Regions from separate parts of the Priestia sp. HNGD-A6 genome, predicted to be linked through region 2. Evidence: riboswitches for the same ligand, from Rfam matches in the RefSeq annotation. Region 2 holds a riboswitch; each other region holds the start of a gene.
What was found. A riboswitch is a leader RNA that binds a small molecule or an ion and turns the genes downstream of it on or off. The one in region 2 is predicted to bind thiamine pyrophosphate.
Positions count from the first base shown of each region.

Region 1 (5,050 bases), 340 kb from region 2:
TCACCTTCGATCTTAGCTGTTCAATTAAATAATCTTTCACATCAAGCACTCGCTGTTGATTCAGATCTTTTTGCGTTCGAGGTCTGCTAAGCGGCACTTGAATTTCTTCAAGACAACTTACTGGCTTGTCTGAAAAGATAAAAATGCGATCTGATAAAAAAAGCGCTTCATTGACGTCATGAGTGATAAATAAGATGCTATGCTTACGCTTTTGCCATTGGTCAAGCAGCCATTCCTGCATCGATAAACGTGTGATTGCATCAAGTGCACTAAAAGGCTCATCTAAAAGCAGCACGTTAGAACCGCTTAATACCGTCCGAAGAAAAGAAACGCGCTGCTTCATCCCTCCGGATAAATCACTTGGAAAACGGTTTTCATACCCTTTTAGGCCAAACTCTTCAAGCAGCTGAGACACTTGCTTATGAGCACTTGCTTTTGATACATTGTGAAGCTCAAGAGGCAGTGCTGCATTGTCTAGAATCGTACGCCACGGAAGCAGCAAATCTTGCTGCGGCATATAGCCTACTTTTCCTAGTCGCTTTTCATAAGACTTTCCGTTAATCACGATATCGCCTTCACTCTGCTGTTCAAGACCTGTAATAAGACGAAACAACGTACTTTTCCCAGAGCCGCTCGCTCCAACGATACTGACAAACTCGCCTTCTTTCACGTCTAAGTTTAATGATTTTAAAATCGCTTGATCACCGTTCTTGTACGTAAAACTGACGTTTTGAAAAGATAACACAGACCTATTCATGAATTGGCCACATCGCTTCGTTATAAGCCATATCCCAGAACATATACTCAAAACGCGTCGTATTCAAGAAAATTTCTTCAAGCTTTTCTAATTCCACTTCTGATTTATCTTCAGTAAGTGAGTCAAATAAATTGATACACCATGTCGCCAGTTCTCCAAATTCTTCTGAGCTGTACATTTCAATCCACTCACGGTAAAACTCATTGTTAGCTCCAGGCTTTTCACTAAGTTCTTTTCCTATTTCCCAGTAGCTCCACATACAAGGCAAAAGAGCGGCTACTAATTCAGCTAATGTTCCACTTTGACCAACGTGCAGCATATAGTGCGTGTATGCAAGCGTTGTAGGAGATGGCTGCGCTTTTTCTAATTCTTTTTCGCTGATTTCAAATCTCTTGGCATACTCACGGTGCAGACTCATTTCTTCGTTTAATGTAGAGTCTAAAAGGGCTGCAAATTTCCCCATCGTTTGAAGATCGGTAGCTTTCATGGCTCCAATCGCAAATAATTTGGCATAATCAATTAGGTAAAGGTAATCTTGAATCATGTAGAAGCGAAACTTCTCCTTTTCAAGCGTTCCATCTCCCATCCCCTGTACGAAGGGATGATTATGATTTTGACGCCAAATAGGCTGCAGCTTTTCGTATAATCGTTCACTAAATTTCATGATGATCACTCCTTATGCGTATGCAGCCACGTATAAATGAACTGCACTATCACTTTTGTATATTGAACAAGCTGATTAATATCTAATTGTTCGTTCACAGCATGTGCATTTGCTAAATTTCCCGGACCGTAAATAGCGGCGGGAATTCCCGCATCAGCTAGCCATCCCCCGTCTGTTACGCTAGTTGACACATCAATTGGAGGCTTTTTCCCTTCCATTTGTTCATGAGTATTTGCAAGCAGCTGCACTCCTGCATGATTTTCATCAATTTCTAATGACGGAAAGATTTCTCCTCTGTCTTCAATCATTGATGTGCCTCCCCATTCAAAGGTTGGCAGATTATCTTTTAACCATGGATCTGCTTTTGCAATAGCTATAATATATTCTTCCACTTCTTTTGATACTTGGTCGTACGATTCATTAGGATAATAGTGAACGGTGATCCACAGCCTGCATTCATCTGCAATAAAAGCAGCATGTCTTCCGCCTTCGATTACTGCTGGATTAATCGTATTTGTCCCTGGCAAAAATCCTGGATAGCTCTTTGTAACAGCCCAGTGACGCTCCAATTCTTGTAGCCCTCCGATCACTTTTGCCATCTTTTCAATAGCGCTTGCGGCTAACAGGCCTCCTCCAGCATGAATCATACTTCGGCGTGTACCGTCATGATAGGTTTTACTGCTTTTTATCGTAATCCATCCCGTGATCACTCCGCCTTGACCTTGAATATGTAAATCACTTGTATCGACTACAAGCGCAAAATCAGCTGTATACCCTTTCTGACAGCATTGCAGCGTACCTGCCTCTCCTACTTCTTCTCCTACAACGGATTCAAAAATCAAGTCTCCTGGCAGCTCGATTCCTGCTTCTGTTAAAAGCTGAACTGCAAATAATGCTCCCGCCAAACCGCCTTTCATATCAGCAACTCCGCGTCCAATTATCATATTGTCTTTCACAACAGCTTCAAACGGATTGGTTTCCCAATTTTCATTTTCTTGTACCTCAGCAACATCCATATGGCCGTTAATAATCAAGCTTTGATAGCCAGCCGATTTTTGTCCTTTTAACGTTCCCACTACGATAGGGTCGTTAGAATATAAGTCCCACATATCAATGGAAAAACCGCAGTTTTTAAGAAAATCCGCTACGTACAGCTGCGCTTCATGAGAATTTCGTGCAGGAGGCGCTGGCGTTTTATACGAAACAAGCGTTGTTAATAACTGGATTAACTCTCCTTTGCGCTCCTCTACCTGTTTGACAAGCAAATCAATTGTTTCTTTCATGTATGACACCTTCCTTTACGCATAAAAAAACACTTCTTTCGCAGGAAAGAAGTGTTTTTGTTTATGTACACAAAATTATTATAACGAGTTCGTAAGGAAATCCCATACAAAACATCCATTACAATACCTCTTTCCTACGCTAGTATTACCTAGTTCAGGTTATAAGGGTTAAGACTTATCGTCTCTCTCAGCTTCGAAAGCACCCCTAGTGGTGTTGTATCTCTATGAAATTAATCTATTATCATATGTTTACCTGTAATAGTTTTATCATAGTAAAGCGTTTTATTCAATAGAAAGGTTCATGATATGGTAATGAAAATAGTTTCCTTTTTAGTAGTAAAAGAAAAAGCACACACCTTTTTCATGCAGTGTGTGCTCTTTGTTTTTGTGACATTACTAGTTAGCTATTGGCTTCTTTAAAAATACACCGTTTTTTCCTTCAGACAGTAATAAGCTCAAGCTTTTGCCCCGGTCTCACTAATGAAAGCAGCTCGTGATCTTCTTCTATTACATACCCAATCACATTCACATTAGCATTTGCAGACAAATTCCTTTTAGCTATTTGAACCTCTCCTCTGTAACGTCCGTAGCCATCATTGTCCATTGTAATTGCTCCGATTCTGCGTTCTACTGTATGAAATGGCAGCACTGGTTTTACAGATCGTGTATCAACCAATCGCAGAACGTCTCTTGATACATCCGGACGCACGCTGTACGTTCCCTGTATATGAGGTGAACGAATGCGTAGCGGAATAATGCGGTTTTCTTGATATTGAACTAAACGTTTTAATAAATTTGAACTGGCGTATGGATCTCCAATATAAACCTCCGTTACTCCGCATCCGTATAAATCTACTGCAGAGGTAAAAGGACATTTATTACGGTCTTTTTCTCTAGTAGGAAGTCCTTGATAAATAGGTCCTCTCTTTTCGCCTTCTCCAGGAATATAAGCACAAACTGGAATACGAAGTTCATTAAATAAATCTGTCTGCTGTTGAAAAAACGTTTCTTCAAGCCCTGTTTCAGGCCGCGGATAAAAATTATGCCAAGCAAGCAGCTGATGATGATGAAGACCTGCAGATAATAGCGCTTCTATTTCTAGTTTTGACACTGTACTTGCATTAAGGGCAATATAAAACTCATCCGCAAGTAAAATCGTTTCTTCTACGCTAAAGCCATCGTCTAGTCTAATACCTGATACGCCAAGTGAAGATAGAGTCATAAGGCTTTCGATACCTAAATGAACCGGTGTATGCTTAGATACATCTGCATACACGCTTATTCCACAATCTCTAGCCACATGAAGCAATTCTTTTGCCCGTTCAGCCAAATCTCCTTTTTCCTCTGGAATGTGAAGTGAAGTGAATGCGCGTGTAACGCCGCATTCACTCGCTTCTACTAATCTTTGTTTGGCATCTCTATCGTTCAAATAAAATGAAATGCCAATCATTCAAACTCCCTCGCCATTTCGTCGTTAAATCCAAAGAAATAGGTACAAATAAAACCTGCTGCGTAAGCAATAACTAATCCAAGTAAATAAAGAAGAATTTGATGCGCATGAACTAAAAACGTAAGCGGCAAACCCGATACTCCCACTGCTACAGTTGCAATATGGAAGTGCGCCTGAAACGCTCCGCCGATTCCAGCTCCAAGACAAGCGGTTAAAAATGGACGCCCTAAAGGAAGTGTGACTCCAAAAATAAGCGGCTCTCCGATTCCCAGCAGCCCTGAAGGAAGTGCGCCTCCAATTGCTCGCTTTAAGCGTTTTTTCTTTGTTTTGATATAAATAGCAAAAGCTGCACCAACCTGACCGGCTCCGCCCATTGCTAGTATAGGAAGAAGCGGATCATCTCCAATCGAATTAATAAGCTCTAAATGGACCGGAGTAAGACCTTGATGCAGTCCTGTAATAACGAGCGGCAAAAACGTTGCCCCTAAAACAAAGCCTGCTACAACTCCTCCAACCTCTAAAACTCCTAAAAGACCTTTTGTGATTCCATCTGAAATGAAGCCGCCAATTGGCATGAATACCACATACGTAATAATTCCTGTAATTAACACCGTAACGGTTGGTGTAATAATAATATCCAGTGACTGTGGGACAAATTTACGTACTCGTTTTTCTAACACGGCCATAAAGATTGCTGCAAGCAGCACTCCTATTAAGCCCCCACGCCCCGGCAAAAGTGCTTCACCAAAAAGTTTAATATCAGCTACGGCAGGATTAATGACTAAAATGCCCGCTAAGCCTCCTAGAGCTGGCGAACCACCAAATTCTTTTGCTGCATTAATACCTACTAAAATACCCAGATAGGCAAATAAACCGCTTCCGATAACGGTTAAAAG
Region 1 covers NZ_CP138621.1:1,901,968-1,907,017, forward strand. Annotated here, with positions in the region: gene SCI76_RS09580 (ABC transporter ATP-binding protein) at 1-757, opposite strand, end outside; gene tenA (thiaminase II) at 750-1,421, opposite strand; gene SCI76_RS09590 (acetylornithine deacetylase) at 1,427-2,704, opposite strand; TPP riboswitch at 2,819-2,921, opposite strand; gene SCI76_RS09595 (MupG family TIM beta-alpha barrel fold protein) at 3,144-4,154, opposite strand; gene SCI76_RS09600 (PTS transporter subunit EIIC) at 4,151-5,050, opposite strand, start outside.
Region 1: another riboswitch for thiamine pyrophosphate. It lies ahead of SCI76_RS09590 (acetylornithine deacetylase); the one in region 2 lies ahead of SCI76_RS11290 (thiamine phosphate synthase).

Region 2 (5,050 bases):
CTCGAAACGGTTATTTAGATACGTAACGATCTAGTCTTATTTCAATGCGTCCTTGGATAATGGATAAGATTGTACACATAATCCAGTACAAGAGCGCTGCTTCACTATAAAGAAGTAAAAATTCATAGTTAGTCGAAGCAATTTCTTGAGCTTTACGGAACATCTCAGAAACAAGAATAAGCGATGCAAGTGACGTATCTTTAATAAGGCTAATAAAAGAGTTAGATAATGGCGGAATCGATACACGTGCTGCTTGCGGTAAAATAATCCGTCTTAACGCTTGGGAATAGGTCATACCAAGTGAGTAGCCAGCTTCCCACTGTCCTTTAGGAATAGATTGAATCGCTGCTCGGATAATTTCAGATGCATACGCACCTACACTTAATGAAAATCCAATAATAGCAGAGATAAATGGGTCAATTGTTATATCTAAATTGGGTAAGCCGTAGAAAATAATAAATAATTGCACAAGCAGCGGTGTACCTCGAATAATCGATACATAGATGCGCGCAATTATATTTAAAACTTTTATAGATGATAAACGAGCCAAGGCTGTTAAGACAGCTAAAATGATACCGAGTACAAACGTGATTAATGTTAGTGGAATAGAATATTGAATAGCTCCCTTTAGCATTGGTAAGAGAGATGATTGAGCGATTGAAATCAATTGATTCAATCGCTCTCCATCAGGAAAAATATTATTTAGGAGAAACATCTTCGCCAAACCATTTCTTAGAAATTTTTGCGTATGTTCCGTCTTTTTTCATATCTTTCAATGCTTTGTTTACTTTATCCACTAACTTACCGCTGTCTTTTCTAAACATAAAGCCGCTTGCAGCACCATCGGATTTTTCATCCGCGATTTTGATAGGTGCGTTAGGGTGCTTTTTCTTATAGTCAAGGAACGATAATTTATCGTTGATTGTAGCATCAACACGGTTTGCGCTCATTAGTTCTACTGCTTGAGCAAAACCTTCAGCACTCGTAATGTTTGCACCATAAGATTGAGCCATGTCTTTGTAGTTACTTGTTAATGACTGTGCTGATTTTTTTCCTTTTAAATCTTTAAATGATTTGATATCTTTTTCGTCTTTACGAACAATTAATACGGCGCCTGACTGGATGTATGGGTCGGAGAAATCGTATTTCTTTTGACGATCTTCACGAATACCCACTTCATTAGCAATTATGTCAAAGCGTTTAGCATCTAATCCGGCAAACATGCCATCCCACTGTGTTTCTTTGAACTCAGCTTTTACGCCAAGACGTTTAGCTACTTCTTGAGCCAATTCTACATCAAACCCAGTTAGCTTTTGTTTGTCATCATGAAAAGTGAACGGAGGGTATGTACCTTCAGTTCCAATTGTTAATACGCCATCTTTTTTCACTTTATTATATAAATCCTCTTGTGAAGATTTATTGTCTCCATTGTTTGCTTCATTTTTTGAGCTAGAACCGCATGCGGCAAGCACAACTGTGAAAGCTAATAGTAGCGACAAAAGTGCAGCAAATTTCTTCATTTTCTAAACCCCCTAGTATTCTGATAGGAAATGATACTCTGTGATACTAAACAAGAACACAGCAAAAGTCAACAAAAAAAACTTATACGATTAATGTGACTTAAAATAAGGGAAATATACCTTCTATACACGGTTTGTCATAAGGATACAGAAAGATTTTAAAATTTGGATTAAGTGGATTTTTAAGGGATATTTGAGGAGTAAAAAGGAAGTTTCATGCGACGATTTTCTCTTTCATTTTTTCATGACTTTTGGTGCAATAAACATATAGTTAAATGTTAAGGTAGAAATAAATTCCTTATGGTACACTTAAAGAAGAATTTATGAAACGGAGCGATATGATGAAAGCCATAAACTTAATCTCAATTGCCTTTGGTGCTATCGCTGGTACATATGCGCGTTATTTGCTAAATATTTCCTTATTATATACGGGCTATCCAATAGGAACGGTAATTGAAAACCTATTAGGAAGCTTCATACTAGGCCTATTAACAGGATTTTTTGCGTGGAAAAAGCCAAAAGAATGGATAAAGCTTGGACTAGGAGTTGGCGTGTGCGGCGGTTTTACAACGTATTCAACCTTTGCAGGAGACGTCATTTCTCTCACTCAGCACCATTTATTTTGGGGAGCCATTTATGTCATTGTCTCTTTAGTAGGTGGAATCCTTCTTGCTTTAGCAGGCTATCTATGCGGTGAAGCGGCAGGGAAAAATTTAGTGAAAGTACATGAGGTGAAGTAAATGAGCATAGTGAGCTTGGCACTTGGCGGGGCAGCTGGAGGAATATGCCGTTATCTTTTGGGTTTAAAAGTTACAAAAACAGTTTCAAACCCTCCTTTTCCAGTCTCAATGCTGTTTGTAAACTTGCTCGGTGCGTTTGGGCTTGGTCTTTTTTACGGTAGTTATTATGGAAAGGTTCCGAGTCATGCTTATGATGATTCAATATTTTTAATGATTGGCATTGGGTTTTTTGGTGCCTTTACCACTTTTTCAACGTTTAGTGTGGAAACCGTACAGTTAATTCGGGAAAAATCTTATCGGAAAATGTTGGCGTACGTGGGGATTTCAGCATTTGGAACAGTTGGTTTATTTACAGTCGGTTTACTGGCAGGAACGTTTTTATTATAAGTAAAGAGAACGTTTCTAGTAGGGAAAAACAAAAAGACGGAGAAGTAGAGAATGGATAGAAAAGCAGAAGTTTGGAAATACATTTTGTTGATTGTAGCTGTTGCAGGTCAGATCATTGGTTTTTTATTTTTATTTATAAATGTTGTGGCGGCATTTATTTTTTACGGTTTTTATATTCTAACTTTTATTATGTTACTCCTGCTGTTTATATGGGATCGGAAAAAGGAAAAAGACAAAGAAGAATTTGACGACTATACCGATTACTAACTATATAAAAAGCAGAATGATTCGGTGCGCCGGGCCTCTTAGTAAAGAAGCTTAAAAGATACATCTATAAAAGGAAGAGAGCCGTAAGAGCATAAAGAGATATTGTATTTACATCTAGTTGTGTTATAATTTTAAGTGCAAAAACAAAATCAATAAATAGCAATCACTAGGGGAGCTTTTTGAAGCTGAGACGGATGTATTTCGGACCCTTTGAACCTGATCTGGTTTGGACCAGCGTAGGGAAGTGGCGATCATGTTTACATAACGATGCATGCTAACCACTCTACGTTGTAGAGTGGTTTTTTGTATGTAATAAAGCCCTCTGCACAAGATGAAGTGATTGAAATTTCTCTTTATTCTGAATGGAAAGGTTTCGATCATGTGGATATTCCTAAATTTCATGTCATTACAACAGATAAGCAGCCAATCGAAGAGCTTCAAAAAATTTTAACGGCTATCGCGCCTTTTGCGGGCGCCATTCATATTAGAGAAAAAAAGAAAACGGCAAAGCAGATTCAATGTTTACTAGAAAGCCTACCATTTTGTCGCTCTAAAATTATTGTGAATGACCGAGTTGATGTAGCGCATGCTTTAAAAGCAAAAGGTGTACAGCTTGCCTATCATAGTTTAGACGTTTCGTTTGTTATAGACGCATTTCCTTCTCTTATTGTTGGAAAGTCAGTTCACTCTGTGGAAGAGGCTTTAGAAGCTGAAAAAGATGGTGCTCACTACATTTTATACGGACATATTTATTCAACACATTCAAAAAAAGAATTAAAAAGTCGAGGGATAGCGGCACTAAAAGAAGTAGTAGACGCTGTGCAGATACCGGTTATTGCCATTGGAGGAATTACACCTGTAAATGCCAAAGAGGTACTTCAAACAGGAGCACACGGTATAGCCGTGATGTCTGGTGTCATGCTTGCGCAAGATCCCCTGAAAGCGATTAAACAATATTCTCATATATGGACATCTGGAGGTGGAGAAAATGAAGCAGCATTATGATGTACTGTTAATCGGAGGAGGTATAATCAGCTCTTCTATCGCTTATCATTTGTCAAAACAAGGAGCGTCAGTAGCTATTCTTGAACGCAATCAAGTTGGTTGTGAAGCTTCAAGTGCAGCCGCTGGTATTTTAGGTGCTCAAGCTGAAATTGATGAAGAAGGTCCTCTTTTAGACCTTGCTATTAAGAGCAGAAGCATGTTTCCTGAACTGGTGAAGGAACTAAAAGAAAAAACGGCTATCGACGTAGAGCTCATTCAAAAAGGCTTATTAAAAGTCGCTGTAACAGAAGAAGATGCACACGTATTAAAGAAAAAAGCCGCTCAGCACCACCGGTGGGACAAAGATGTAAGATGGATCGATGTAAAAGAAGCGCGTTTGTTAGAACCCGGGCTCTCTCCAGACATATACGGAGCCATTACAATACCGGGAGACGGCCAGCTAGCTCCGGCTAAGTTAACACAAGCTCTTGCTCATGGAGCCTTGTATCACGGAGCAGATGTATTCGAATACTGTGACGTTCACTCTCTTATTATGGAAAATGAAACAGTAAAAGGGGTACAGACGTCCAAAGGCTCTTTTTATGGAGAAAAAGTAGTGATTGCAGCAGGCTCATGGGCTAAACGCTTTATTTCTTCTGAACATTTAGGCGAGGTGTTTCCTGTAAAAGGAGAGTGTATTGCTCTGCAAAGTCATAAGCCCCTGCTTTCTAAAACGATTTTTTTAGATGAAGGTTTTTACTTAGTCCCTAAGACTGGTGGAAGAATCGTAATCGGGGCAACTAAGCTGCAGCATGATTTTACTAAGACCGTTTCTGCACAAGGTATTCAATTTTTGCTGAATAAAGCTTCTGCGCTTCTGCCGGCCATTAAAGAAGCCACATTTGAAAAAGCATGGGCTGGTCTTCGTCCACAAACAAATGATGGCTGGCCTTATTTAGGAGAGCACCCTGAAATAGCGAATCTGCACATGGCTTTTGGCCACTACCGAAACGGTATTTTATTAAGCGCTGCAACTGGAAAAATTATGGCTGATGCTTTGTTAGGGAAAAAGCCAAATCATTCATTCTTTACATCATTTCAGCTAACGAGAGCAATGGAGGGAGTTCATTGAATCTAATTATTAACGGTAAG
Region 2 covers NZ_CP138621.1:2,241,766-2,246,815, reverse strand. Annotated here, with positions in the region: gene SCI76_RS11315 (amino acid ABC transporter permease) at 11-715, opposite strand; gene SCI76_RS11310 (amino acid ABC transporter substrate-binding protein) at 699-1,520, opposite strand; gene SCI76_RS11305 (CrcB family protein) at 1,862-2,260, shown strand; gene crcB (fluoride efflux transporter CrcB) at 2,261-2,647, shown strand; gene SCI76_RS11295 (hypothetical protein) at 2,699-2,914, shown strand; TPP riboswitch at 3,073-3,174, shown strand; gene SCI76_RS11290 (thiamine phosphate synthase) at 3,296-3,919, shown strand; gene thiO (glycine oxidase ThiO) at 3,903-5,030, shown strand; gene thiS (sulfur carrier protein ThiS) at 5,027-5,050, shown strand, end outside.

Region 3 (5,050 bases), 1.6 Mb from region 2:
AGTAAAGAAGGGCTTTTTCTTTATTTAATAGACGAATGGGATCTTGAGTGGGAACGAAACTGGAAAGAAAGAGAGTCTCTTTACAAAACAACAAGAGATAAGCTTTTTGGAATAGCGGAGCAAATCATTTTAGATGATTTGAATCATCCTCTTACGAAAGCTGCCGATGAGTTTTTTAACAACGAGGAAAAGGGCAGCGACATCGAAGAGCGAATTGATGAGATGGTGAAACGACACGTGGAGTTTAACCGGGAACTTTTGCAACAGGGCATCGATGAAGGCGAGTTTTCTCATAAAAATGCAGAGCAACTTGCAGTAATTTTAGAAGGGTTGTTTGTTGGAATGAGCCGCATGTCTCGAAAAACGAGTACGGAAAATGCCCTGCAGCTTTACCATTCAGCAATCGATGTATTTTTAAACGGAATTATAGCAAGGTCTTCTTAAATAAGCGGGGATGCTTATTGCGGCAATGAGTAATCCCTCATTATTTTGTATTTTTATAGACCGAACGTTCAGTATTTTTGTAATCAGGAGGTTTATATGTCATTATTGTTAAGAAATCGAGCGGCGATTTTGCTGCTCATGCTAAATATTTTTATTATCTTTACGGGAATCGGTCTCGTTATTCCAATTATGCCAACCTATATGACGGAGCTTCATATCAACGGCAGCGTGATGGGGCTTTTAGTAGCGGTGTTTTCACTAACTCAATTTCTGTTTTCGCCTTTAGCGGGGCGATTATCAGATTCGTTAGGGAGAAAGAAAATTATTGTAGCGGGAATGATTGTTTTTGCCCTGTCTGAATGGTTCTTTGGTTCAGTGAGTACACCTCTTTTATTATTTGTATCCAGAATGCTAGGCGGGGTCGGGGCTGCGCTTATTATGCCTGCTGTTATGGCCTATACAGCGGACGTGACGTCTGCTAAAGAACGCGCTAAAGGAATGGGCTATGTGACGGCAGCGATTACAACAGGATTTATTATCGGGCCCGGTATTGGAGGCTTTTTAGCTGAATACGGCATGCGCGTGCCATTTTACATGGCCGCAGTAGCAGGAGGCTTGGCTGCAGTGATTACGCTTTTTGTTTTGCCGGAGTCTCGTCCTGTACAAGGTCATGCTGTTTCAAACAATGAGAATCCAAAAGAAGATCGGCTGCTACTGCAGCTTATGAATTCCTACAAAGAACCTTATTTTTTAAGTTTAATTATCGTTTTTGTGACATCGTTTGGATTATCCAATTATGAAACGATCTTTTCACTATTTGTTGATCATAAATTTAGCTTTACGCCAAAAGATATTGCGTTTGTTATTACGTTTGGCTCTATTGCAGGGGCTGTTGTGCAGGTTACGATTTTTGGCTGGATTTTAAATAAATTCGGTGAAAAAAGAGTGATTTCGTTTTGCTTGATGATGACGGGACTTTTTATTTTACTTACACTATTTGTGCACACGTACTGGCTTATTATTGTTGTGACATTTATCGTCTTTTTAGCAACAGATATTTTACGTCCGGCAATCAGCACGCAAATGTCGATGATGGCACAAGACGACCAAGGGTATGTAGCCGGACTAAATTCTGCTTATACAAGTCTTGGTAATATTATTGGACCCGTTGTAGCAGGCTTTCTTTTTGATATAAACATTAATTACCCGTACGTATCAGCTGCACTTGTACTTCTGCTTTGTTTTCTTTTATCTTTAAGAGCAGGGAAGGACCGAAAAACAGCTGTGAGAAATCAAGCGATTCAAGAGAAATGATAGAATTTTTAGGGGATAGAAGACCTCCAGTAGTTTACTGGAGGTCTTTTAATGATGCTTTTAGTAAAGCTGTAAGATTTACAACACCACTCAGCCTATAACGAAGATTTATTTTATGGGCAAAACAGTGAAATGGTTGCAAATAAAAAAAGTTAATAGTAAACTTTAAACGTAGTAATAAATAGTATGGGAGCTTGCGCGGGGCAGGCTGAGAGTACAGGGGCGCCTGTTGACCATTTGAACCTGTTGGATAATGCCAGCGCAGGGAATGTGAGTACATACCAAAGCACTTTGCGCATGCAAGGTGCTTTTTTGTCTTTTTTTTGCAGTGTTAAAACTAAATGAAAAGAGTGAGAGAACATGGATATTAGTAAAATTTCAGCTCAATTAGAAAAAGTAAGAGATACAAGTCCGCTTGTTCATAATATTACGAATGTTGTGGTAACCAATTTTACAGCAAATGGACTGCTTGCCATAGGAGCGTCACCTGTTATGGCTTATGCGAAGGAAGAAGTGGCTGATATGGCTCGAATCGCCGGAGCGCTTGTCTTAAATATGGGTACACTGACGGCTCAAGAAGTAGAAGCGATGAGAATAGCAGGAAAATCAGCAAATGAAAATGGCGTGCCGGTTATTTTCGATCCTGTAGGAGCCGGAGCGACACCGTTTCGTACAGAAGTGGCACGTCAGCTTGTAGAAGAATTAAATATTGCCGTTATTCGCGGTAACGCTGCTGAAGTTGCGAATGTAGTAGGCGAGTCATGGCTCATTAAAGGCGTTGATTCATTAGAAGGGCAAGGAGACGTCATTGAACTTGCTGAGAAAGCAGCGAACAAATTAGATACAGTGATTGTTATTACGGGGAAACAAGATGTGATCACCGATGGAAACACAACGTATACAGTAGACAACGGTCACCCGTTATTTACGAAGGTGACGGGTACTGGATGTCTGCTGACATCAATTATAGGAGCTTTCGCGGCTGTAGAAAAAGAATATGTCGAGGCAAGCGTTGCTGCTTTAAGTTTTTACGGAGTGGCAGGTGAAATCGCCGCAGCGAAAAAAGGTGAAGAAGGGCCGGGGAGCTTTCAAATTGAGCTGTTAAATCAGCTTCATCTTTTATCTGGACAGGATATTGAATCATATGCAAGAGTACATCAACGTTAAAAGGAGCGGGAAAATGACAAACGAAGAAATTAAAAAGCTGCTGAAAGTTTATTTTATAATGGGCAGCAATAACTGTAAAAAAGATCCGAAAGAAGTATTAAAAGAAGCAATTGAAGGCGGCGTTACCGTGTTTCAATTTCGTGAAAAAGGCGAGGGTGCCTTAACAGGAGAAGCGAAATATCAGCTGGCGAAAGAACTTCAGCAAATTTGTCAGCAGCACAGCGTTCCTTTTGTTGTGAATGATGATCTTGACTTAGCGATCCGCTTACAAGCAGATGGCGTTCATATTGGACAAGAAGATGAAAAAGCTCATATTGTTCGAGAAAAAATAGGAAAAGGAATTGTGGGCGTCTCTGTTCATAATGTACAAGAGCTGCAGCAAGCGATAAAAGACGGGGCGGATTATGTAGGAATGGGACCTGTTTTTCCTACTTCTACAAAAAAAGACGCAAAAGCAGTGCAAGGTACAAAATTAATTGAAGAAGTGCGAAACCAGAATATTGACTTTCCAATTGTAGGAATCGGTGGCATCACGCCTGAAAATGCCAAACAAGTAGTAGAAGCAGGTGCAGATGGTGTTTCTATTATTACCGCGATTAGCTTAGCAGCGTCTCCAAAAGAAAAAGCAGCTCAATTGAAAGAAGCGGTAGGAAAATAAAAAAAGCGCACAGTGTGCGCTTTTTTATTATAGCTGAACGGTTTGAGGAGTTTCTTCGCCTTCATTCATAAAGCGAATTTCGTTTGGTGTAATTTCCAGAACAACATACTCAGGGTCATTTGGACCGTCAAACCATTCTTTCATGTGATCGTTCCATATACGTCCTTTTAATTGATCACCGGTACGAAGAACAGCTGTCCCGGATAATTCTAAGTATTGATCGCCATATCCTTCGCCGCTGTAGCCCAATAGTACGTGCACGTTTGGATTGGCTTCGATTTCTTCTGCCTTATGTGTATTGATATTTGTTGGTGTGTAAAGAGCGATACCATCTTCATCGCTGAAAAATGTCATATAGCGAGAGTGGGGTTTGTTGTTTACAACTGTGGCTAATGTTCCTACACGATTTCCTTCTAATACTTCATTTACTTTTTTAGCAATTTTTTGTTCATTCATTTTATCCATCTCCTTTATTACTTTTTATGTTCCTCAATCGAAGATAAATAAAACATATATGTCTAAAAAAAATATAAGTTAACAATAAAATAATTATGTAAACTAATAAATAAAAAAAGCTAGCTACAGCTAACTAAAAAATAAGCCCGCACTGCCGTAACCCTAAGTGTCTTAAATACCCAGATCTACTAGGTGGGTGCCCTCATAGCCGGGTTTAGCGTCCCAAGAAGGGCGTGCTATCTGCAGCTAAATTTTGAGCTCCCTTTTAACACTCAAAGGTTTAAGACAACATGAGTATACGCACAGCGCAGGTATGTATAACAAATGTAAATAAAATGCCGATATATAAATGTTTTCTAATTAATCAACTTTCATCGTACAAGAAATGATTATAACGGAATAATGAATGGAACGCAAGACTTTTATTTAAAGTTTTTCTTCTCTAACATCTTGGCGGTTATGCCGTAACAAAATAAAAAAAGAGCCCGCAACTGGAATGAAACATAAGAGAAGGTAAGGCCGGGATGCTATCTTTTCTTTTGTCATAACGGAATAAGAAAGCCACGTTAAAACAAAAAAATCAGCGGTCATCACGCTAACAAGCTGTGACTGCATAAAAGCATCTTCATAAGCTCTTATTGAACCTATGGATAGTCCGTATACGTAACCAGCAATCGTGAGTGCTAAGCATAGTCCAATCCATAGACGAGAAGAAATGATGGCAATGAAACGTGAAGGAATACGCGAACGTGTTCGAACTTTTTGCCCTTTCCAATGATAATAGAACAAAAGAGAAAAAGCTCCAAGCGCAAATGATAGGAGAGAAAATGGCCATCCAGGCAGTTTGTACGTATCTTTTTTACAAATCATTACCATGAACAATACTGGGAAAAGTCCTAAAAAAGAGAATACCATAACTACGAGCGGATCTACCTGTTGAAAATTTCCTGTGACAAGGTTTTTAAACAGCATATCATCAGCGGCGCTTGCTCCCGGAGCTAGCAGAAAGGC
Region 3 covers NZ_CP138621.1:690,466-695,515, reverse strand. Annotated here, with positions in the region: gene SCI76_RS03595 (TetR/AcrR family transcriptional regulator) at 1-444, shown strand, start outside; gene SCI76_RS03590 (MFS transporter) at 541-1,758, shown strand; TPP riboswitch at 1,935-2,043, shown strand; gene thiM (hydroxyethylthiazole kinase) at 2,119-2,925, shown strand; gene thiE (thiamine phosphate synthase) at 2,939-3,583, shown strand; gene SCI76_RS03575 (pyridoxamine 5'-phosphate oxidase family protein) at 3,611-4,039, opposite strand; RNA gene ssrS (6S RNA) at 4,179-4,356, opposite strand; gene SCI76_RS03565 (hypothetical protein) at 4,466-5,050, opposite strand, start outside.
Region 3: another riboswitch for thiamine pyrophosphate. It lies ahead of thiM (hydroxyethylthiazole kinase); the one in region 2 lies ahead of SCI76_RS11290 (thiamine phosphate synthase).